DNA from 3 places in the Nocardiopsis sp. iso_186 genome. Region 1 is predicted to be linked to each of the others. Evidence: predicted binding sites of a transcription regulator. Region 1 holds the regulator's gene; each other region holds the start of a gene.
What was found. Region 1 encodes HrcA, which represses chaperone genes, less so after heat shock. Its sites were predicted from a motif close to TTGGCACTCTCNNNNNGAGAGTGCCAA; they were not measured.
Positions count from the first base shown of each region.

Region 2: AC0VYP_RS20835 (FmdB family zinc ribbon protein) is a predicted target of HrcA. The motif match lies at 2,504-2,530, and genes of this name have one in related genera.
Region 3: groL (chaperonin GroEL) is a predicted target of HrcA. The motif match lies at 2,210-2,236, and genes of this name have one in related genera.

Region 1 covers NZ_CM149670.1:4,079,712-4,085,974, reverse strand. The annotation lists gene AC0VYP_RS17975 (DUF4870 domain-containing protein) at 15-1,202, opposite strand; gene AC0VYP_RS17970 (DUF3097 domain-containing protein) at 1,265-2,104, opposite strand; gene hrcA (heat-inducible transcriptional repressor HrcA) at 2,393-3,406, shown strand; gene dnaJ (molecular chaperone DnaJ) at 3,407-4,555, shown strand; gene AC0VYP_RS17955 (16S rRNA (uracil(1498)-N(3))-methyltransferase) at 4,552-5,295, shown strand; gene AC0VYP_RS17950 (hypothetical protein) at 5,377-6,054, opposite strand; gene AC0VYP_RS17945 (SigE family RNA polymerase sigma factor) at 6,051-6,263, opposite strand, start outside.
Region 2 covers NZ_CM149670.1:4,736,435-4,742,697, forward strand. The annotation lists gene glp (molybdotransferase-like divisome protein Glp) at 1-635, opposite strand, end outside; gene galU (UTP--glucose-1-phosphate uridylyltransferase GalU) at 676-1,602, opposite strand; gene AC0VYP_RS20830 (5-formyltetrahydrofolate cyclo-ligase) at 1,766-2,350, shown strand; gene AC0VYP_RS20835 (FmdB family zinc ribbon protein) at 2,543-2,863, shown strand; gene AC0VYP_RS20840 (CpaB family protein) at 3,105-3,731, shown strand; gene mscL (large conductance mechanosensitive channel protein MscL) at 3,881-4,285, shown strand; gene AC0VYP_RS20850 (D-alanyl-D-alanine carboxypeptidase family protein) at 4,420-5,448, opposite strand; tRNA gene AC0VYP_RS20855 (tRNA-Arg) at 5,942-6,014, shown strand.
Region 3 covers NZ_CM149670.1:5,079,097-5,085,359, forward strand. The annotation lists gene AC0VYP_RS22025 (NUDIX hydrolase) at 1-380, shown strand, start outside; gene groL (chaperonin GroEL) at 459-2,084, opposite strand; gene AC0VYP_RS22035 (MoaD/ThiS family protein) at 2,431-2,709, opposite strand; gene thrC (threonine synthase) at 2,766-4,034, opposite strand; SAM riboswitch class I at 4,045-4,183, opposite strand; gene AC0VYP_RS22045 (alpha,alpha-trehalose-phosphate synthase (UDP-forming)) at 4,490-5,929, shown strand; gene otsB (trehalose-phosphatase) at 6,030-6,263, opposite strand, start outside.

The sequences.
Region 1 (6,263 bases):
CATCGGGGTTCCCGCTACTTCACCATCCGCAGCGCGACCGGGTAGCGGTACAGCGCACCCTTGTTGGCCGCGAGTGCCGCGAGGACCCCGAAGATGATCGAGACCAGCCAGACGACCATCAGCAGCCCCGATCCGATCGGTGACAGCCCCGGGTTGTAGATGCCCAGCGCGATGAAGACGATCGTGCTGATGATGTAGGGGATCAGCAGGGTCAGCTGGAAGTTCAGGGCCTCTGTCGCGTGGTGGCGTACGAACGGGGAACTGTCCTTCTTCATCAGGAAGACGACCAGAGCCGGCAACCAGCCGGCGCAGGCGATGATCGCCCCGGAGAGGTGCGGGATCATCGCCCAGGTGGTTTCCCCTTGGTGGTCCGCCCCACCCGCAGGTTGCCCGAACTGGTCGGTTCCGCCCTGCTGATAGTCGGTCTGTCCGTAGCCCTGCTGGACGGCCTCCTGTTGGCCGTATCCGGGGTAGCCGCCCGAGGACTGGCCGTATCCGGGTTGCGCGCTCGGCTGAGGGTAACCGGAGGACTGCTCCCCTTGCTGGGGGTAGCCGGGGTACTGCTGTTGTCCGTAGCCCTGCGGGGACGGCTGGCCGTACCCCTGCTGTCCGCCCGAGGGCTGGCCGTATCCGGGCTGGGCGCCTTGTTGGGGGTATCCGGGCTGTTGGCCGTAGCCGGGGTACTGCTGCTGTCCGTAGCCCTGCGGGGACGGCTGGCCGTACCCCTGCTGTCCGCCCGAGGGCTGGCCGTATCCGGGCTGCGCGTCTTGTTGGGGGTATCCGGGCTGTTGGCCGTAGCCGGGGTACTGCTGCTGTCCGTAGCCGGGAGTTCCCCCGGACGGTTGTCCCTGGTTCTCCGGTGGGCCCTGCGGGTACCCGGGCTGCTGGTGGCCGTACCCCTGCTGTCCGCCCGAGGGCTGGCCGTATCCCGGATGGGGCTGGGCTTGGCCGTACCCCGGCTGCGCACCGGAGGGTTGCGCGTAGCCGGGCTGTCCGCCCGAGGGCTGGCCGTATCCGGGCCGTCCCCCGGAGGACTGCCCGTGTCCGGCCTGCTCGTCGTGCTGTTCCTGACCGTAGCCCTGCTGGCCGCCGCTGTCGGCCTGGCCGCCGGGCTGTTCGCCGTGGGGAGGCGTGCCGTGGTCCGGCTCACGGCCCGGAGGGCCGTCCTGGGGTGGCGGGTAGTTGGGAGGTGTCTCGCTCATGGTTTCCCTTGGCTATGCCGATTGCGGTGGGCCGTAGAACACGCCGGTCCCTGCTCCTGAGCCTATTGCCGGTCCAGGTGGGGGGCAGTGACGAAGTCGATCAATTCTTCGACGCGTCCGAGCAGCTCAGGTTCCAGGTCCGCGTAGGACCGCACCGAACCGAGGATGCGCTGCCACGCTTCGCCCGGCTCCATCCGCCAGCCGAGTGCGTCCAGTACCCCTTCTTTCCAGGGAATCCCCCGAGGAACATCCGGCCAGCGACGAATTCCCACGGTCGCCGGTTTCACCGCGGCCCACACGTCGATGTAGGGGTGCCCCACGACCAGAACGTGCGGGGAGGTCACCTGGCCGGCGATCCGACTCTCTTTCGACCCGTCCACCAGGTGGTCCACCAGTACACCGAGGCGTCGCTGAGGGGCGGGGGAGAACTCCGCCACGACGTCGGGAAGATGGTCCACACCCTCCAGGTATTCCACAACCACGCCCTCCACCCGCAGGTCGTGGCCCCAGATCTTCTCCACGAGGTCCGCGTCGTGGGCGCCCTCCACGTAGATCCGACTCTCCTTGGCCACCCGCGATCTGACGTCACGAACGGCGACGGAACCCGACGCACTGCGCAGCGGGGCGCTGGAGACGGTCGGGGAGGGGCGTACCAGGGTCACCGGCGCACCGTCGATCAGAAAGGCCGCCGGGGCGAGATCGAACACCCGGGTGCGTCCGGCGCGGTCCTCAAGTGTGACGGTCTGCTTGTCCCAGGCGACGATCGCGCCGCAGAAGCCCTCGTCGGCCGATTCCGCGACGAGGCCCCGTTGGGCCGGAACCTCGGGCACACTGCCCTTACGGGGGCGGCGCCAGTCTCCGGCCAGTACGTCGTTGCCGTATTTCGGGGAGTGAGAAGACACGGCCCCGGATTTTAGCGACCTCCCCCGACCGTTTGGGGGTTCCCCCCGGCCCATGGCGTGTTGGCCGGCCGTGTGGGGATCGTCGCCATCGAGCGCTCCCGCCGGCGGGGCTCGGGGCGGCATCGATTCGAGAAAGTCGTCCAGCTGCAAAAATACTGCGGAACTGCCGGGAAGGAGCCCGTTGGGAGGTGCGCCGGGCCGGACCGATTCAGCGCCGTCCGGAGCAGGCTTGCTCTGCGGCGTAGAATTAGCACTTGAGACCACGGAGTGCCAGCAGGAGGTGAGCGCGTGCTTGACGACCGCAAACTCGCGGTGCTGCGTGCCATCGTCGAGGACTACGTGTCCACGAACGAGCCCGTAGGTTCCAAGGCGCTGGTTGACCGGCACAGCCTTGGAGTCTCCCCGGCGACCATTCGCAACGACATGGTGTCCCTCGAAGAGGAGGGCTACATCGCCCAGCCCCACACCAGTGCGGGGCGGGTCCCCACGGACAAGGGTTACCGGCTCTTCGTCAACCGGCTCTCGACCGTCAAGCCGCTGTCCAGGCCGGAGCGGCGTGCGATCGAGACCTTCCTGTCCGGCGCCGTGGACCTCGACGAGATCGTGGCCCGCACGGTTCGCCTGCTCGCCCAGCTGACCCGCCAGGTGGCGGTCGTGCAGTACCCGTCCCTGACGCGGTCCTGCGTCCAACACATCGAACTCGTCCCACTGGGGCCGCAGCGTGTCATGATGGTGCTCATCACCGACACCGGCCGAGTGGATCAGCGTGTCATCGACGGACTGCTGTCGGTCACCGATGAGGCGGTCGAGAACCTGCGCAGCGTGTTGAACCGTGCCCTCATCGGCAAGTGGCTCACCGACGTCCCGCAGACCGTCTCCACGATTCCCGCCCAGATTCCCGCAGACGACCGCCCCCTCGCCCACGCGGTGCTTTCGGTCCTGATGGAGAGCCTGGTCGAGAAGCGCGAGGAGAAGGTCGTTCTCGGTGGTACCGCCAACCTCGCCGCGAAGGGTTTCTCCACCAGTCTTCGCGACGTCCTGGAGGCGCTGGAAGAAAACGTCGTCCTCATCCGTTTGCTGGGTGAGGCGGCCGACCCGTCGATGCTGACAGTACGCATCGGGGCTGAGAACTCACACGAGGGCTTGCACACCACGTCGATCATTTCCGCCGGCTACGGCATCGGTGACCAGCCGCTTGCCAAGCTCGGGGTCGTCGGCCCGACTCGAATGGACTACCCAGGAACGATGGGAGCGGTACGCGCTGTGGCAAGGTACGTCGGTCAGATCTTGGCGGGACAGTAAGTGGCCAGAGACTATTACGAGATCCTCGGTGTCCGCCGAGACGCCTCCCAGGACGAGATCAAGAAGGCATATCGTCAACTCGCGCGTGAGCTGCACCCGGACGTCAACCCCGACCCGGTGACGCAGGAGCGCTTCAAAGAGGTGGCCCAGGCATACGAGGTCCTCTCCAACACCGAGAAACGCCGCATGTTCGACATGGGTGTCAACCCCTTCGCCCCCGCGGGCGGTGGCGGGCCGGGCGGGTTCGGGGGTGGCGCGGGGGGATTCCCCTTCGACGACATCATGAACGCCTTCTTCGGCGGAGGCGGCCAGCAGGCCGGCCGTTCACCGCGTGATCGTGCACGTCGCGGGCGCAGCGTCAAGGTGCGCATCGAACTCGACCTCGCCGAGACCGCCTTCGGCGTCACCAAGGACGTCACCTTCCCCACCGCCATCGTGTGTGACACCTGCCATGGTGAGGGCACCGCCGCGGGCAGTCACCGTGAGACCTGTGACATGTGCGCCGGCCGCGGTGAGGTCTCCCAGGTCACCCGGTCCTTCCTCGGCCAGGTCATGACGACCCGACCGTGTCCGCAGTGCTCCGGCCAGGGCAGCACCATCAAGAACCCCTGTGCCGACTGCGCCGGCGAGGGTCGGGTGCGCGAGCGCGTCACCCGCAAGGTCCAGATTCCCGCGGGCGTCGAGGACGGTACCCAGATCCAGCTCGCCGGCGAGGGCGAGGTCGGCCCCAACGGCGGTCCGCGCGGTGACATCTTCTTGGAGATCGTGCAGCGTCCGCACCCGATCTTCGAGCGGCGCGGGGACGATCTGCACTGCACCGTCACGGTCCCGATGGCGGCGGCCGCCCTCGGAGCGTCACTGACCATCGAGACCCTCGACGGCAACGAGGAGATCGATCTGCGTCCGGGGACCAACTCCGGTCAGGTCATTACCCTGGAGGCGCGCGGATGCAAGCACCTCAACGAGGCGGGCCGCGGTGACCTGCTGATCCACGTCACCGTCGAGACTCCCGGCCGTCTCGACGACGAACAGGAGGCGCTCTTGCGCAAGTTCGCCGAGCTGCGTGGGGAGGACCACCCGCCCGGCAAGTTCAGCCCGGGGCACGGCAACCTCTTCTCCCGTCTGCGCGACGCGTTTGGGGCCCGGTGACACCTCCGGTCTTCCTCACCGAATCGGGTGATCTCGATGGTGACCGGATGGTGCTTGGCGGTTCTGAGGGCCGCCATGCCGCCACCGTGCGCAGGCTCGCCGTCGGCGAGGTGGTCCACCTCGCCGACGGCGCCGGCACCAGAGCGCGCTGCGAGGTCGTCGCGGTCGGAAAGGACACGGTGACCTTTGCTGTTCACGAGCGAACCGTCGAGGCCCCGCCGGCTCCCCGCCTGGTGGTCGTCCAGGCTCTGCCCAAGGGCGACCGCGGTGAACTCGCCGTCGAGGTGATGACCGAAGCCGGCGTCGATGCCGTCGTCCCCTGGGCTGCAGAGCGCTCCATCACCCGGTGGAAGGCCGACCGTGCGGCGAAGTCGTTGGCCAAGTGGCGCTCAGCGGCCCGCTCCGCCGCAAAGCAGGCCCGCCGCAGCCGGGTGCCGAACGTGAGCGAACCGGTTGCCACCCGGGACGTCGTGGAACTGCTGTCCGCTGCCTCGTTGGGAATCGTGCTCCACGAGGAAGGGGCGATTCGATTGTCCGAAGTCGCACTGCCTTCCGCTCCGACGGACGCGACCGAGATCGTGACCGTCGTGGGACCCGAAGGCGGGTTCACCGACTCCGAGCTCGCGGCCTTCGACTCCGCCGGTGCTGTTCGTGCGCTGCTGGGCCCCACGGTCCTGCGCACCTCGACCGCCGGTGTCGCCGCGCTGGCGGTACTCCAGGCACGCTGCGGGCGCTGGTAGCCGCGCGCGTGGGCGCGCCCCCGGACGCTGATCGTCGTGGTCGGGCAGGAGCGGCCACGACGCGCTCCTGCCCGCCGTAGGTCAGGGAGCCGGCTCCTGGCCGCCGTTGCCGGGCAGCAGGGTGGCCGGGGGATCGGCGGGCTCTGAAGTGTCGTCTTCGTCCGGATCGGGCGAGGGGTCGTCCTGGCCCGGATCGGTTCCGGGTGCGGGGTCCTGCGGACCGGTTTCGGTGGGGCGCCCCGGAGCACAGGGCACGCCTGCGCTGTCGCGTCGTGCGCGGTCCTGGAGGGTGGAGGGCGTCGGAGACGGTGTGGGCGTGCAGGTACCGCTCAGCGTCATGGGGCCCTCGACCGTGCCGGGGCTGCTGGAGGGAGACGGGCGGAGGGATTCGCTGGGGGCGGCCGGAGCCGCCTCGGGGTGCGGTCCCGCTCCGTGGCTGGGCTGTCCGGGAGAGGTCTGTGCCTGCAGGGCCGGCGGAAGTTCGGCCTGCTGCGAGTCGGAAGCAGAGACGAACGACTCGGGCAGCACCCGCTCGCGGATCTGTGGGGTACCGAGCAGCACGGAAGAGGCGATCAGCGCGGTGGCCCCGACCGCGACGGCCGGCCTCAGCCACACCAGGCCGCTCCATGAGAACCGGTTGCGCTCGGTCCGGGAACGGATTCGCTCCAGCGCGTCATGGGACGTGCGCGTAGCGTCGGCTTCCGAGTGCAGGACTGCCCGTAGCCGCTCTTCGAAGCGGTCGTCGAAAGGTTCGGTCATGTCGATTGCTCCAGAACCGTGCGGAGCGCGGAGATTCCGCGTGCCGTGTGGCTCTTGACTGCGCCACGACTGATGCCCATGGCGTCGGCGATCTGAGCTTCGGAGAGGTCTCCGTAATAACGCAGAACAATAGCCTCTCGCTGCCGGGTCGGCAGTGTGCGCAATGCCTCGATCACCGCGGCCCGTTCGAGTTCGCCCATGGCACCGTG
Region 2 (6,263 bases), 660 kb from region 1:
ATGGCCGCGGCGGTCAGCATGAAGCTGTTGGACTCCCAGATCTGGCCCGGGCCGAGGGGTCGTCCGGGTTCGACCAGCTCCTCGCCGGTGGACAGTACGACCACGCGGGGGCGCGGATAGACCAGCGCGGAGCGGCGGCCGACAGCGGAGAGGACCGCCATCTCGGCCGAACCGATCCGCGCACCGGCTGTGAGGACCGCGGTCCCCGCCTCGACGTCACTGCCCGCCCTGCGGATCGCGTTGCCCCGGCGGGGGGCTTGGTGGATGGCGACGTTGGCCACGCCGCCGTCGGTCCATTCCACCGGGACCACCGTGTCGGCACCCACCGGCATGGGCGCGCCGGTCATGATGCGCGCGGCCCTCCCCGGAGGGATGGCGGTGGCCCCCGGATCGCCGGCCGGGATGTCGGCCACCACGGTGAGACGCACGGGCTTCTGGGGCGACGCGTCGGCGACGTCCTGGGCCCGCACGGCGTAACCGTCCATGGACGAGTTGTCGAACTGGGGCAGCGAGACCGTGGCAAAGACCGTCTCCGCGAGCACCGAACCGTGTGCGCGCAGCAGGTCCAGCTCGATCGGCTCGGGCGCGGCCACCAGTTTCACGATGTCGCTGACGTGCTGTTCGACGCTTTTCATCCACTCCCCTGCCGTTGGTCCCCGTGGCCCGCACGCCGGACTACGCGGGGCCGAGATCGCGTTCCGCCACGAAACTGCGAAGCCAGGGAAGGAACTCCTCGGCCAGATCGGGGCGGTCACATGCGAATTCCACCACAGTGCGAAGGTAATCGATCTTGTTTCCGGTGTCGTAGCGCTGACCGCGGAACAGCACGCCGTGCACGGGGCCACCGTTGTCGGGCCCGCGCTGGGCGAGTTCGCGCAGGGCGTCGGTCAGCTGGATCTCCCCGCCGCGCCCGGGCGGGGTCGTGCCCAGGACGTCGAAGACGGCAGGATCGCAGATGTAGCGGCCGATGACGGCCCAGCGGCTGGGGGCCTGGTCGGCCGGGGGCTTCTCGACGAGGTCGGTGACCGTGACGACATCGTGGTCCGCGGTGGGGCTGATCGCGGCGCAGCCGTAGAGCGAGACCTGTTCGGGCTCGACCTCCATCAGCGCGATCACGCTGCCGCCGTAGGTCTCGCGCACATCGATCATGCGTTTGAGCAGGGCGTCACGGGTTCCGATGAGGTCGTCGCCCAGGAGCACCGCGAAGGGCTCGTTTCCCACGTGCGCGGCGGCACAGAGCACTGCGTGTCCGAGGCCGCGCGGTTCGCCCTGGCGTACGTAGTGCACCTGGGCGAGGTCGCTGGACTCGCGCACGGCGTTGAGGCGCTCGGTGTCGTTCTTGACCCTCAGCGCCTCTTCCAGCTCGTAGGCGCGGTCGAAATGGTCCTCGATGGAGCGTTTGCTGCGGCCGGTGATCATCAGTACGTCGTCGAGTCCGGCCGCGACGGCCTCTTCGACGACGTACTGGATCGCCGGCTTGTTGACGATCGGCAGCATCTCCTTGGGGGTGGCCTTGGTCGCAGGCAGGAAGCGGGTGCCCAGGCCAGCGGCCGGTACGACCGCCTTCGTGACGGCCGTAGCGGGGTGGTGTGTGTCAGCCATGTCGGAACCCTAGGGCACGACCGTGTCGCAAATGTGTCGAGGACAAATGCTGACCTGCTCTTCTCCGCTTTTTCCCGGACACGCAGACTTACCGACGGTCTGCGTTCACCCGTCCGGGTGGGCTCCTGGCGACGGATCGCGGTGGCTGGGAGACTTTTGTGCCATGAACGACGGGGAAGAGAGCAAGCGGGAGCTGCGCGGACGCCTGTTGAAGGCGCGTCGTGCACTGGGGGAAGCGGCTCGGGGGGCAGCGGGGCCCTCTGTACGGGACGCCCTGCTGCCGCGGTTCACCGCCGGCGAGACGGTCGCGGCGTACTACTCGGTGGGCACCGAACCCGACACGCATCCGCTCGTCGCACGACTGCGGCTGCACGGGGTCCGGGTCCTGCTGCCGCTGTTCCTGGCCGACGGCGAGCTGGACTGGGCCGAGTACACGGGCGTCGGATCACTTGCGCCGGCCGGGCACGGGCTGCTGGAGCCGACCGGGCCCCGCTTGGGGATGGACGCGGTGCGCGACGTGGCCGCGGTGCTCTGCCCAGCGCTCGCGGTGGACCGGGCGGGCTTTCGGCTCGGGCGGGGAGCGGGGTGCTACGACCGGGCCCTGGGCCGGGTGGGGTCGCGGACGCCGACCCTGGCGGTGGTCTACGACAGCGAAGTCCTCGACACGGTGCCCACAGAGGACCACGACCGACCGGTGGGGGGCGTGGTGACGCCGGGCGGCGGTGTCCGGCTGTTTCGGGACGGTTGAGGCCATCGCACGGGGTCGGCCGGGAGCGGGTTCCTTGTGGTGCGGCACCGTTGCCGGGCCTGCGCGGCGCGGTGGAACAGGACGGGACCGTGCCGCGTTACACGGTCGGGCAGCACCCCGATGTCGCGATACAGCTGCCTGAGCGCGTATCATCTAGCAGTTGACCGGCGAGAGTGCCAGCAAGGAGGACCTGTGCCTACGTACCAGTACGCATGCACCGAGTGTGATGCCGAGCTGGAGGTCGTACAGAGCTTCAGCGACGACGCTCTGACGATCTGCCCCACCTGCCAGGGCAGGTTGCGCAAGGTGTACTCCGCCGTGGGCATCGTCTTCAAGGGCTCGGGTTTCTACCGCACCGACAGCGGTTCCAGCTCCAACAGCTCGTCGCTTCCCAGCGGTTCCTCCGGTGGTTCGGAGACCAAGAGCGCCGCCAAGAGCGAGTCGTCGAGTAGCTCTTCCTCGTCCAGCAGCAGCACCGGCACCGCCCCCGCGGCGCCGTCGCCCGCCGCTTAGCAGCCGCGTTCTCCCGGTCTGCGGCCCGCCTCACCCGGCTGGGTCCGCCGAATACGTCCTGTGAGGGTCGTCTCGTGTCCACGAGACGACCCTCACTGCGTGGGGGCGGACGTGGACGACGTGGAGGCGGGCGAGGCGCCGGAGCCACGCGCCCCTTGCTCCCGCGGGAGCGGGCGGCCCCTGTGGACAACCTCGATCGCTTCCGGCGCGGTGGCCTAGCGTCGTCCCCATGAGGGATGGTGTGCGCCCGTGGCGGCGACGGTGGCGGCGCCCCGGCCGGCGTGTTCTGGGTGCCGGATGCGCGGCTCTGGCCGTGGCCGGGGTGGTGCTGGTGCTGCGCCCGCCGGCTCCCGCCCTGGTGGACGTTCGAGTCGCTGCCCGCGATCTCAGCGCGGTGGAACCGCTCGCCGCCTCGGACACCGTGGTGCGTGCGCTGCCGGCCGCCACGGTCCCCGAGGGCGCGCTCGGCCCCGACCACCCCGTCGCGGGCGGTGCCCTGCGATCCCCTGTGCGCGCCGGCGAGGTGTTGACCGACGTCCGGTTGGCCGCGCCTCCCTCGGTGGGGCTGGCCGCGGACATGGTCGCGGCTCCGGTTCGTGTCGCCGATCCCGGCGCGGTGGCACTGCTGGTTCCCGGAAACCGAATCGATGTTCTGGCTGCCACGACCGACCCGATTTCCGTAGAGTTCTTCGCGGAACCCGCCCGTCCGGCCCGGACGGTGGTCACCGACCGTCCGGTGATCGCGGTTCCGGAGGCGGCTGCCGCGGAGCAGGGCGCACTCCTGCTGATCGCGGTGACCGAGGACGAGGCCCGGGAACTCGCCGGGCACGCGGCGACCGGTCCCCTGTCGATCACGATTCGCGGCTGAGCGGCGCCCCCGACCCTTGCGTCGCCCGCCCCAATGCCATCGGCGAACGGTCGCGAGCCGGTGGCATCGACAACGAGAACACGGGCGCCCACCGGACGACGCCCCGAACCGGTCGAGGCGCCCGTCAGGAAAAGGAGAACACAACGATGCTGAGCGGATTCAAGAAATTTCTTCTCCAGGGCAACCTGGTACAGCTGGCGGTCGCGGTGGTCATCGGCGCCGTCTTCAGCAACCTGATCACGGCGTTCACCGAAGGCTTCATCACTCCTCTGCTCGGGGTGTTCGGCGGTGTCCCCGAGTTCTCCCGGCTGACCTTCACGGTCAACGGCAGCGTGTTCGCCTACGGGGCCTTCGTCAACGCGCTGATCTCGTTCCTGCTCACCGCGGCGATCCTGTACTTCTTCGTGGTGATGCCCGTCGCCAAGCTCCTGGAGCGCTTCGTGAAGGCCGAGGAGGCCACCACCCGCGAATGCCCCTCCTGCTTCAGCGAGATCAACAAGAAGGCCATCCGGTGCGCGCACTGCACGACCGAGGTGGTCCCGGAGACGGTCTGACCGATCATCGTCGCCCGGCCTTCCGGGGCCGAGCAGTGGCCCACCCTCGTGACGGAGTGGGCCACTGCTCGGGCTTCATGGCGCGGCCGGTCCGCAGCGCCCGGGCGTCTTGTCCCGGGTGGCCGTAGTGCCGGTCAGCCCGTGACCGAAGGGTCGTACTCCCAGTGCCATGGTTCGAACGGACTGGAGTAGGCCCACTGCGGATGGAACCAGCCGAACTGGCGCGAGTTGCTCTCCAGCCAGTTGAACGGCGCCGACCCCTGGTTCTGCACCCCGCCGCACAGGTTGACGGCCTGGCCGAGCCCGTGGTTGCTGGTTCCGGGAACGGCCGCGAAACCGGGCGGCTGTTGGGCGTAGACGCGGTTCTGGTTGGGCAGGTCCCGGTAGGAGCTGGTCACGCAGAGCTCGTTGCCGAAATGCTCGGTGAACGCCTCGTTCATCTCCAGGAAGGCGATGGCGGCGTCGGCACGCAGGAAATGGTCGTCAACGTGCAGCTTGCACAGCGCCTCCTGCGGGAGCAGGCCGTTGGGGTAACCCGAGGCGGCGGACCCGGCGGCCGGGTCGCATTCGACACCGGCCATGTAGGCGTCTACGGACAGGCCGCGGTCCTCCAGTTCCTTGACGAGCCGTTCGGTGTCCTCCTCGGACTTGGCGCGCAGGGCGTCCAGTTGCTGCTTGAGTTCGACGCGTTCCAGTTGGGTCTGCGATTGCAGCTCCTGGGCCGACCCGGTCAGCTCGCCCTGGTCCTCCCTGAGGGAGTTGGCCTCCTCCAGCAGTGCTTCCTGGTTCTGCGAGAGCTTGAGGACATGGGACTCCGCCTGGAGGTCCTCGTCGAAGCTTCCCGAGGTCATGAGGCCCATGACTCCGACGTCGGGCTGCTTGTAGAGGGTGGAGGCGAGTTCGGTAAGCGGGGCGCGCATCTCGGCCAGTTTGACCTCGGTCTGCTGGAGCTTGTGCAGCGTCTTGACCAGATCTTCCTGCGCCTCCTCCAGCTTGGTCTCCCGCTGGGTGTAGTCCTCGGTGGCCTGCTCCAGCTCTTCCTTGGCCTGCTCGGCCTGCTCCTTGAGGGAGTCGAGGTCGTTGTCGGCGTGGGCGGGCGGCGGCATGATCGCGCCCTGCCCGACCGGGCCCAGCAAAACGGCGAGGACGATGGTGCAGAGCACCGTGAGCAGCGTCCGAGGACGGAATCGACTCCGTGAGACGGACGTGGCCCCGTTTCTCGCTACGCGGGCACGGCACCGCGTGGAATCGAGAACGAACAGCACGTGACTCCTCCGGCTGCCTTTTCGGTAGTTCGCGTGGCCGAATCGCAACGTACTACACGTCTGCAGCTTGACGTGCTAGCGATACGGAACACACATGATCAAGGGGAGCCGCTCTTTCGACCCGTACGGGCCGGCCGACGGGCTCCGGCAAAACACCTGCTCACGGGGGACCTGGTGATCAGCGCTCGAATCGCGGCCGCAGAGGCGCACATCGAATACGCACCGAACATGGACAATGTGTGGCGGAGGTCACCCCGCCGCCATGACAACCCGGTCGGGTAGAAGCGTACTCACCCTAACCACCCGCGCACGCCCCGCCAGTGACTTCTCCGCCCGACATTCCTGACGCACCGTCCGCCCGAGTCGGTTAGTCTTGAGTCGCATAAGGCAGGGCCTCATAGCTCAGGGGATAGAGCACCGCTCTCCTAAAGCGGGTGTCGCAGGTTCGAATCCTGCTGGGGCCACACTACCTGACCAGGCAAAACGAGGCGGGGGACGCGAAAGCGCCCCCGCCTCTGTCGCATTATCGGACCGCATACGGCCGGCCGGTTCCCCCAACTCGACATCGGCATCCACCACCGCTCCCCGGACCGGTTCGTCGTCGGCGCCGGTGCGGCGGCCGGGGAACCGCCGCAACGCCGCGGACGACTCCCCAGTTCAGGACGCACTGTTTCCGCCGCCGCGGCCACGAGTCGGGCACGCCCCCGCCATGC
Region 3 (6,263 bases), 1.0 Mb from region 1:
CCTGGGTGCGCGTGCGGGAGGGCCGGGTGCTCAACGTCCGGGCGCACGGCAAGGACGCCTTCTACCTTCCGGGCGGCAAACGCGAACCCGGTGAGACCGACGCCCAGACGCTGGTGCGCGAGGTCGCCGAGGAACTGGCGGTGCGCCTCGACCCCGAAACCCTCGCGCTGTTCACGGTGATCGACGAGGCCGCACACGGCTATCCGGCCGGGACCAGGGTCCGGCTGGCCTGTTACACGGGCGAGGCCGCAGGTGATCCCGTTCCCAGCGCCGAGATCGCCGAGTTGGCCTGGCTCGGCCCGGATGACGCCGACCGGTGTGCGCCCGCCGGGGTCCGGGTCCTGGCAGAACTGACGGCCCGGGGCCTGCTGGCCGCTTGACGGTCGGGACCGGGAAGACCGAAAGGGCGGCTCCCGCGAACGGGAGCCGCCCTCAGAGGCGGTGGAGCGGGCGCGGACTTAGAAGTCCATGCCGCCCATGTCGCCGCCCGGAGCGGCCGGAGCGGCCTTCTCCGGCTTCTCGGCGATGACAACCTCGGTGGTCAGGAACAGACCCGCGATGGAGGCAGCGTTCTGCAGAGCGGAGCGGGTGACCTTGGTGGGGTCGATGACGCCGTCCTTGAACAGGTCGGTGTACTCGCCCGTGGCGGCGTTCAGGCCGACGCCGGCTTCCAGGTTCTTCACCTTCTCCGCGACGACGCCACCCTCAAGGCCGGCGTTGATCGCGATCTGCTTCAGGGGCTCCTCGACGGCGCGACGCACGATCTCGGCGCCGATGGCCTCATCGCCGGTCAGCTCCAGCTTCTCGAAGGCCGGGACACTGGCCTGGAGCAGCGCGACGCCACCACCGGGGAGGATGCCCTCTTCGACGGCCGCCTTGGCGTTGCGGACGGCGTCCTCGATGCGGTGCTTGCGCTCCTTGAGCTCGACCTCGGTGGCGGCACCGGCCTTGATGACGGCAACGCCGCCGGCCAGGCGCGCGAGGCGCTCCTGGAGCTTCTCGCGGTCGTAGTCGGAGTCGGTGCGCTCGATCTCGGAGCGGATCTCGTTGACCCGGCCCTGGATCGAGGCTGCCTCACCGGCGCCGTTGACGATGGTGGTCTCGTCCTTGGTGACGACGACCTTGCGGGCGCGGCCGAGCAGCTCCAGCTCGGTGCTCTCCAGCTTGAGGCCGACCTCTTCGGTGATGACCTGGCCGCCGGTCAGCACGGCGATGTCGCCGAGCTGGGCCTTGCGACGGTCGCCGAAGCCCGGGGCCTTGACGGCAACGGACTTGAAGGTGCCGCGGATCTTGTTGACCACGAGGGTCTGGAGGGCGCCGCCCTCAAGGTCCTCGGCGATCACGACGAGCGGACGACCGGCCTGGAGAACCTTCTCCACGACCGGCAGGAACTCGTTGTTGTTGGAGATCTTGGAGTTGGCGATGAGGATGTAGGGGTCCTCCAGCACCGTCTCCATGCGCTCCAGGTCGGTGGCGAAGTAGGGCGAGATGTAGCCCTTGTCGAAGCGCATGCCCTCGGCGAGCTCGAGCTCGAGCCCGAAGGTCTGCCCCTCCTCGACGGTGATGACGCCTTCCTTGCCGACCTTGTCCATGGCCTCGGCGATGTACTCGCCGATCTGGGGGTCGCCGGCGGAGATCGAGGCGGTGGAGGCGATCTGCTCCTTGGTCTCGATGTCCTTGGAGAGGTTGGCCAGCTCCTCGCTGATGCGGGCAACAGCAGCCTCGATGCCCCGCTTCAGGCCGACCGGGTTGGCGCCGGCGGCGACGTTGCGCAAGCCCTCGCGTACCAGGGCCTGGGCGAGCACGGTGGCGGTGGTGGTGCCGTCACCGGCGACATCGTCGGTCTTCTTGGCGACCTCCTTGACGAGCTCGGCCCCGATCTTCTCCCACGGGTCTTCGAGCTCGATCTCCTTGGCGATGGAGACACCATCGTTGGTGATGGTGGGGGCGCCCCACTTTTTCTCCAGGACGACGTTGCGACCCTTGGGGCCGAGCGTCACCTTGACGGCGTCCGCAAGCTGGTTCATGCCGCGCTCGAGGCCGCGCCGGGCTTCCTCGTCGAACGCGATCAGTTTGGCTGCCATAGAGTTTGTCCTCCCGGGACCGGGCTGATACGCGAAGGAACGAGGCGACGCCCGCGACGGACGGCCGCGCCCGGTACCGGCAACCCGTCTGCCGGAGGCCGCGACCTCATCGTCTCGATCCGCGATTAGCACTCGACTAATGAGAGTGCTAACGGTCTTCTTTTTAGCACTCTCCCCTGTCGAGTGCAAACGCCCACGGAGTTTTCCACAGGGAGTTACCCGCAGGTCAGAGCGCCGAAATCAGGCGTCCACCAGCGAGATTGGCACTTCTGCGAGCAAAAAGGAGACGGCCGGAGGCGCGATGCGCGCTCCGGCCGTCGGTGCCCCCGGTGCCGCGGGGCCGGCTTCAGCAGCCGCCCGCGACCGCGGGGATGATCGAGATCTGGCTCCCGCTGGGGATCGGGGTGTCGAGCCCCTGGGCGAAACGCACGTCCTCGTCGCCCACGTAGACGTTGACGAAGCGGCGGATCCGGCCGTTGTCGTCGAGGATGCGCGGCCGGATGCCCGGGAAGTTCGCCTCCAGGTCGGCGAGGACCTCGGTGAGGGTGGCGCCCTCAGCGGCGACCTCGGCAGCATCCTTGGTGTAGGTCCGCAGGATGGTGGGCACGCGAACGCTGACGCTCATGGCTAGGGGACTCCTTGGCTCGGGTCGGAGAACGGGGTCGGGGTACGGCGGCGGACTCAGGCGAGTCCGGCGGCCCGGAAGGCGTCGAGGGAGGGCTTGATCGTGGCGGTGACCCCGGCGCCCTGGACGGCGTTGAGGGTCTTGAGACCGTCACCGGTGTTGAGCACCACGGTCTCGGCGTCGGGGTCGAGCAGACCGTCCGCCAGGAGCTTGCGCAGCACCCCGGTGGTGACACCGCCCGCGGTCTCGGCGAAGACGCCCTCGGTGCGGGCCAGGAGCCGGATGGCGTCCACGATCTCGGTGTCGTCAACGTGCGCCACGGCGCCGCCGGTCCGCTTGCAGATGTCGAGCACGTAGGGGCCGTCCGCGGGGTTGCCGATCGCCAGCGACTTGGCGATGGTGTCGGGCTTGACCGGCTGGATGACGTCGTGGCCGTTCTCCCACGCCTTGGCGACGGGTGAGCATCCCGTGGCCTGCGCCCCGAAGATCTTGTAGGGGGTGTCCTCGACCAGGCCGAGCGCGATCAGTTCCTGAAAACCCTTGTCGATCTTGGTCAGCTGCGAGCCCGAGGCGATGGGGATGATGATCTGCGCGGGGAGGCGCCACCCCAGCTGCTCGGCTATCTCGTAGGCCAGCGTCTTGGAACCCTCGCCGTAGTAGGGGCGCAGGTTGACGTTGACGAAACCCCAGTCCTGGCCGGCGTCGTCGCCGATGAGCTCGGAGCAGAACCGGTTGGTGTCGTCGTAGTTGCCGTCGATGGCCACCAGGCGGCCACCGTAGACCGCGGCCATCACGACCTTGGCCTCCTCAAGGCCCGCCGGGATGAACACGCAGGACTTGAAGCCCGCCCGCGCGGCAGCGGCGCCGACCGCGCCGGCGAGGTTGCCGGTGGAGGAACAGGAGAGAGTGGTGAAACCGAAGGTGCGGGCGGCCTCGACCGCGATCGCCACAACGCGGTCCTTGAAGGAGTGCGTCGGGTTGCCGGAGTCGTCCTTGACGTGCAGCGACCGCAGGCCGAGCTCGGCTGCGAGACGGTCGGCGCGCACCAGGGGGGTCATGCCGGGGTTCATGTTGGGCAGGTCGCGGACGTTGGCCGGGACCGGGAGGAGGGCGGCGTAGCGCCAGATGTTGTTGGGGCCCTGCTCGATGGACGCGCGGGTGACGGTGCCGAACGAGTAGGCGACCTCAAGAGGGCCGAAACAGAAATCGCACGCGAAGCGCGGGCCGAGTTCGTAGCGCTCGCCGCATTCGCGACAGGACAGCGCGACGGCGGGGCCGAAGGAGTGGGTGGCGGATGTGCTGGGTTGCTCGGCAACGATCGCCATGAGGCGTCTCCCCTCATCTTCGCCTGAGCCGCTTTGGCACAGGCCGGAGTTGGCACCTGCCTCGGCCGCCTCGCACCTGACGAGAAACGTGTACCGAGATGGTTGCCGGGGCTTCGTAGGGCCGGTCCCTCCACCCCTCTGGATGAGCAATATGAAGTTGTCAACGGCCCGGTGACCGAACCTGGTGGTTACTGTAACCGACGGCCTGTCCGATTCTCCAGCCGGGGTGAGCCACCTGACACCATGCCGCGCCCCGACCGGCTTCCCGCACCACCCACCTGCCCTGATACCACCCTTGCGACCGACCGAAAAGACGCGCCGGGCGGAAAGTACGGGTTTGCGGTCCACCGCACGGGGCGAGAACGGCAGTATCAACCGCCCCGCCTCTCGTTGACATACGGGCGGTGTAGTCAAATGGACGTTCGCGCTCAATCGGTGGAGAGGTGGACCAAGAGGTGGACAAGGCACAGATCCTCGTCGCTTCCAACAGGGGACCGGTGTCCTTCTCGATCGGGGACGACGGGACGATCGACTTCCGGCGCGGTGGCGGCGGGCTCGTCTCCGGGCTGAGCTCCGTGGCCGCCGAGACCGACACCCTGTGGGTGTGTGCGGCACTGTCCGACGCCGACCGCAAGGCCGCCTCGGCCGCCCCCGAGGGGCGACTCGACCGAGCCGGCTACGACCTGGGCGGGGCGAGCGTGCGGATGCTCGACATCCCCGAGCAGACCTTCACCAACGCCTACAACTCCGTGGCGAACTCAACGCTGTGGTTCGTCCACCACATGCTCTACGACACCCCCAACAAACCGCACTTCGACGCGGCCTTCCGGGCCGAGTGGGAGGACTACCGCACCTACAACGCGGCGTTCGCCGAAGCCCTGCTGACCGGAGCCGACGACGGCGCGAAGGTGGCCGTGCAGGACTACCACCTGGCTCTGGTGCCCAGGATGATGCGCGGCCGCCGACCCGACCTGCGCATCGCGCACTTCTCCCACACCCCGTGGGCCCCTCCGGAGTACTTCCGCATGTTGCCCGGCGACGTCGGACGGCAACTGCTGGAGGGCATGCTCGGCGCCGACCACATCGGGTTCTTGAGCCCGCGCTGGGCCGATGCCTTCCTGCGCTGCTGCGCGACCTTCCTGCGGGCCGACGTCAACTGGGACAACCGGACCATCGACTACGGCGGCCGCGTCGTGGAGGTGGGCGTGCACGGCCTCGGCGCGGACGCCGAGGGACTGCGCGAACGGGCCGCGGCCGAGGACGTGGCCCAATGGCGGTCCCGACTCCGCGAGACGGTGGGCGAGCGCAAACTGGTCCTGCGGGTGGACCGCAGCGAGCTGTCCAAGAACATCGTGCGCGGCATGGCGGCGTTCGGCGAACTGCTGCGCGACCGGCCGGAGTGGCGCGGGGCGGTCACCCACCTGGCGTTCGCCTACCCGAGCCGTGGCGACGTGGCGGAGTACCGCGCCTACACCGAGGCGGTGCGCCGGACCGCCCAGGAGATCAACGACGAGTTCGGCACCGACGACTGGACACCGGTGATCCTGGAGGTCAAGGACGACTACGCGCGTTCACTGGCCTCCTACCAGATCGCCGACGTCTTGCTGGTCAACCCGATCCGCGACGGCATGAACCTGGTCGCCAAGGAAGGCCCGGTGCTCTCGGAGAACGGGGTCGCGCTGGTGCTGTCCACCGAGGCCGGCGCGGCGGACGACCTGGGCTCCGACGCTCTTCTGGTCAACCCCTACGACGTGACTGAGACCGCCCAGGCGCTGCACGACGCTTTGAACATGCAGGACGCGGAGCGCCAGGAACGCAACGCTCGCCTGGTCGAGGCCGCGGTGGCGCTGCCCCCGCAGCGCTGGTTCGGTGACCAGTTGCGCGCGCTGGACTGATCCCCGGATTCGTCCGCATACGGGTCCCCGATCGTTTCCCGGTCGGGGACCCGTGCCGTTCGATGCGATCCGTGTGCCGGACCGCACCTCGCTACCTCGGTCAGGCGTCGAGTGCGCCCGCCAGCTCGACCAGAAAATCCACCAGGCCGTCGGGACCGTCAACGACCAGGTCGGCCCGCTCGGCGAGCTCGGCGACCTCCGTCGATCCGCTGCACACCTTCGTTCCCTCGATCCCGGTGGCCCGCAGCTCCTCGACAGCGGCGAAAGCCGGAAGGTCGCCGAGGTCGTCGCCGGCGTAGAGAACCGAGGCGGCGCCGACCTCACCGACCAGGGC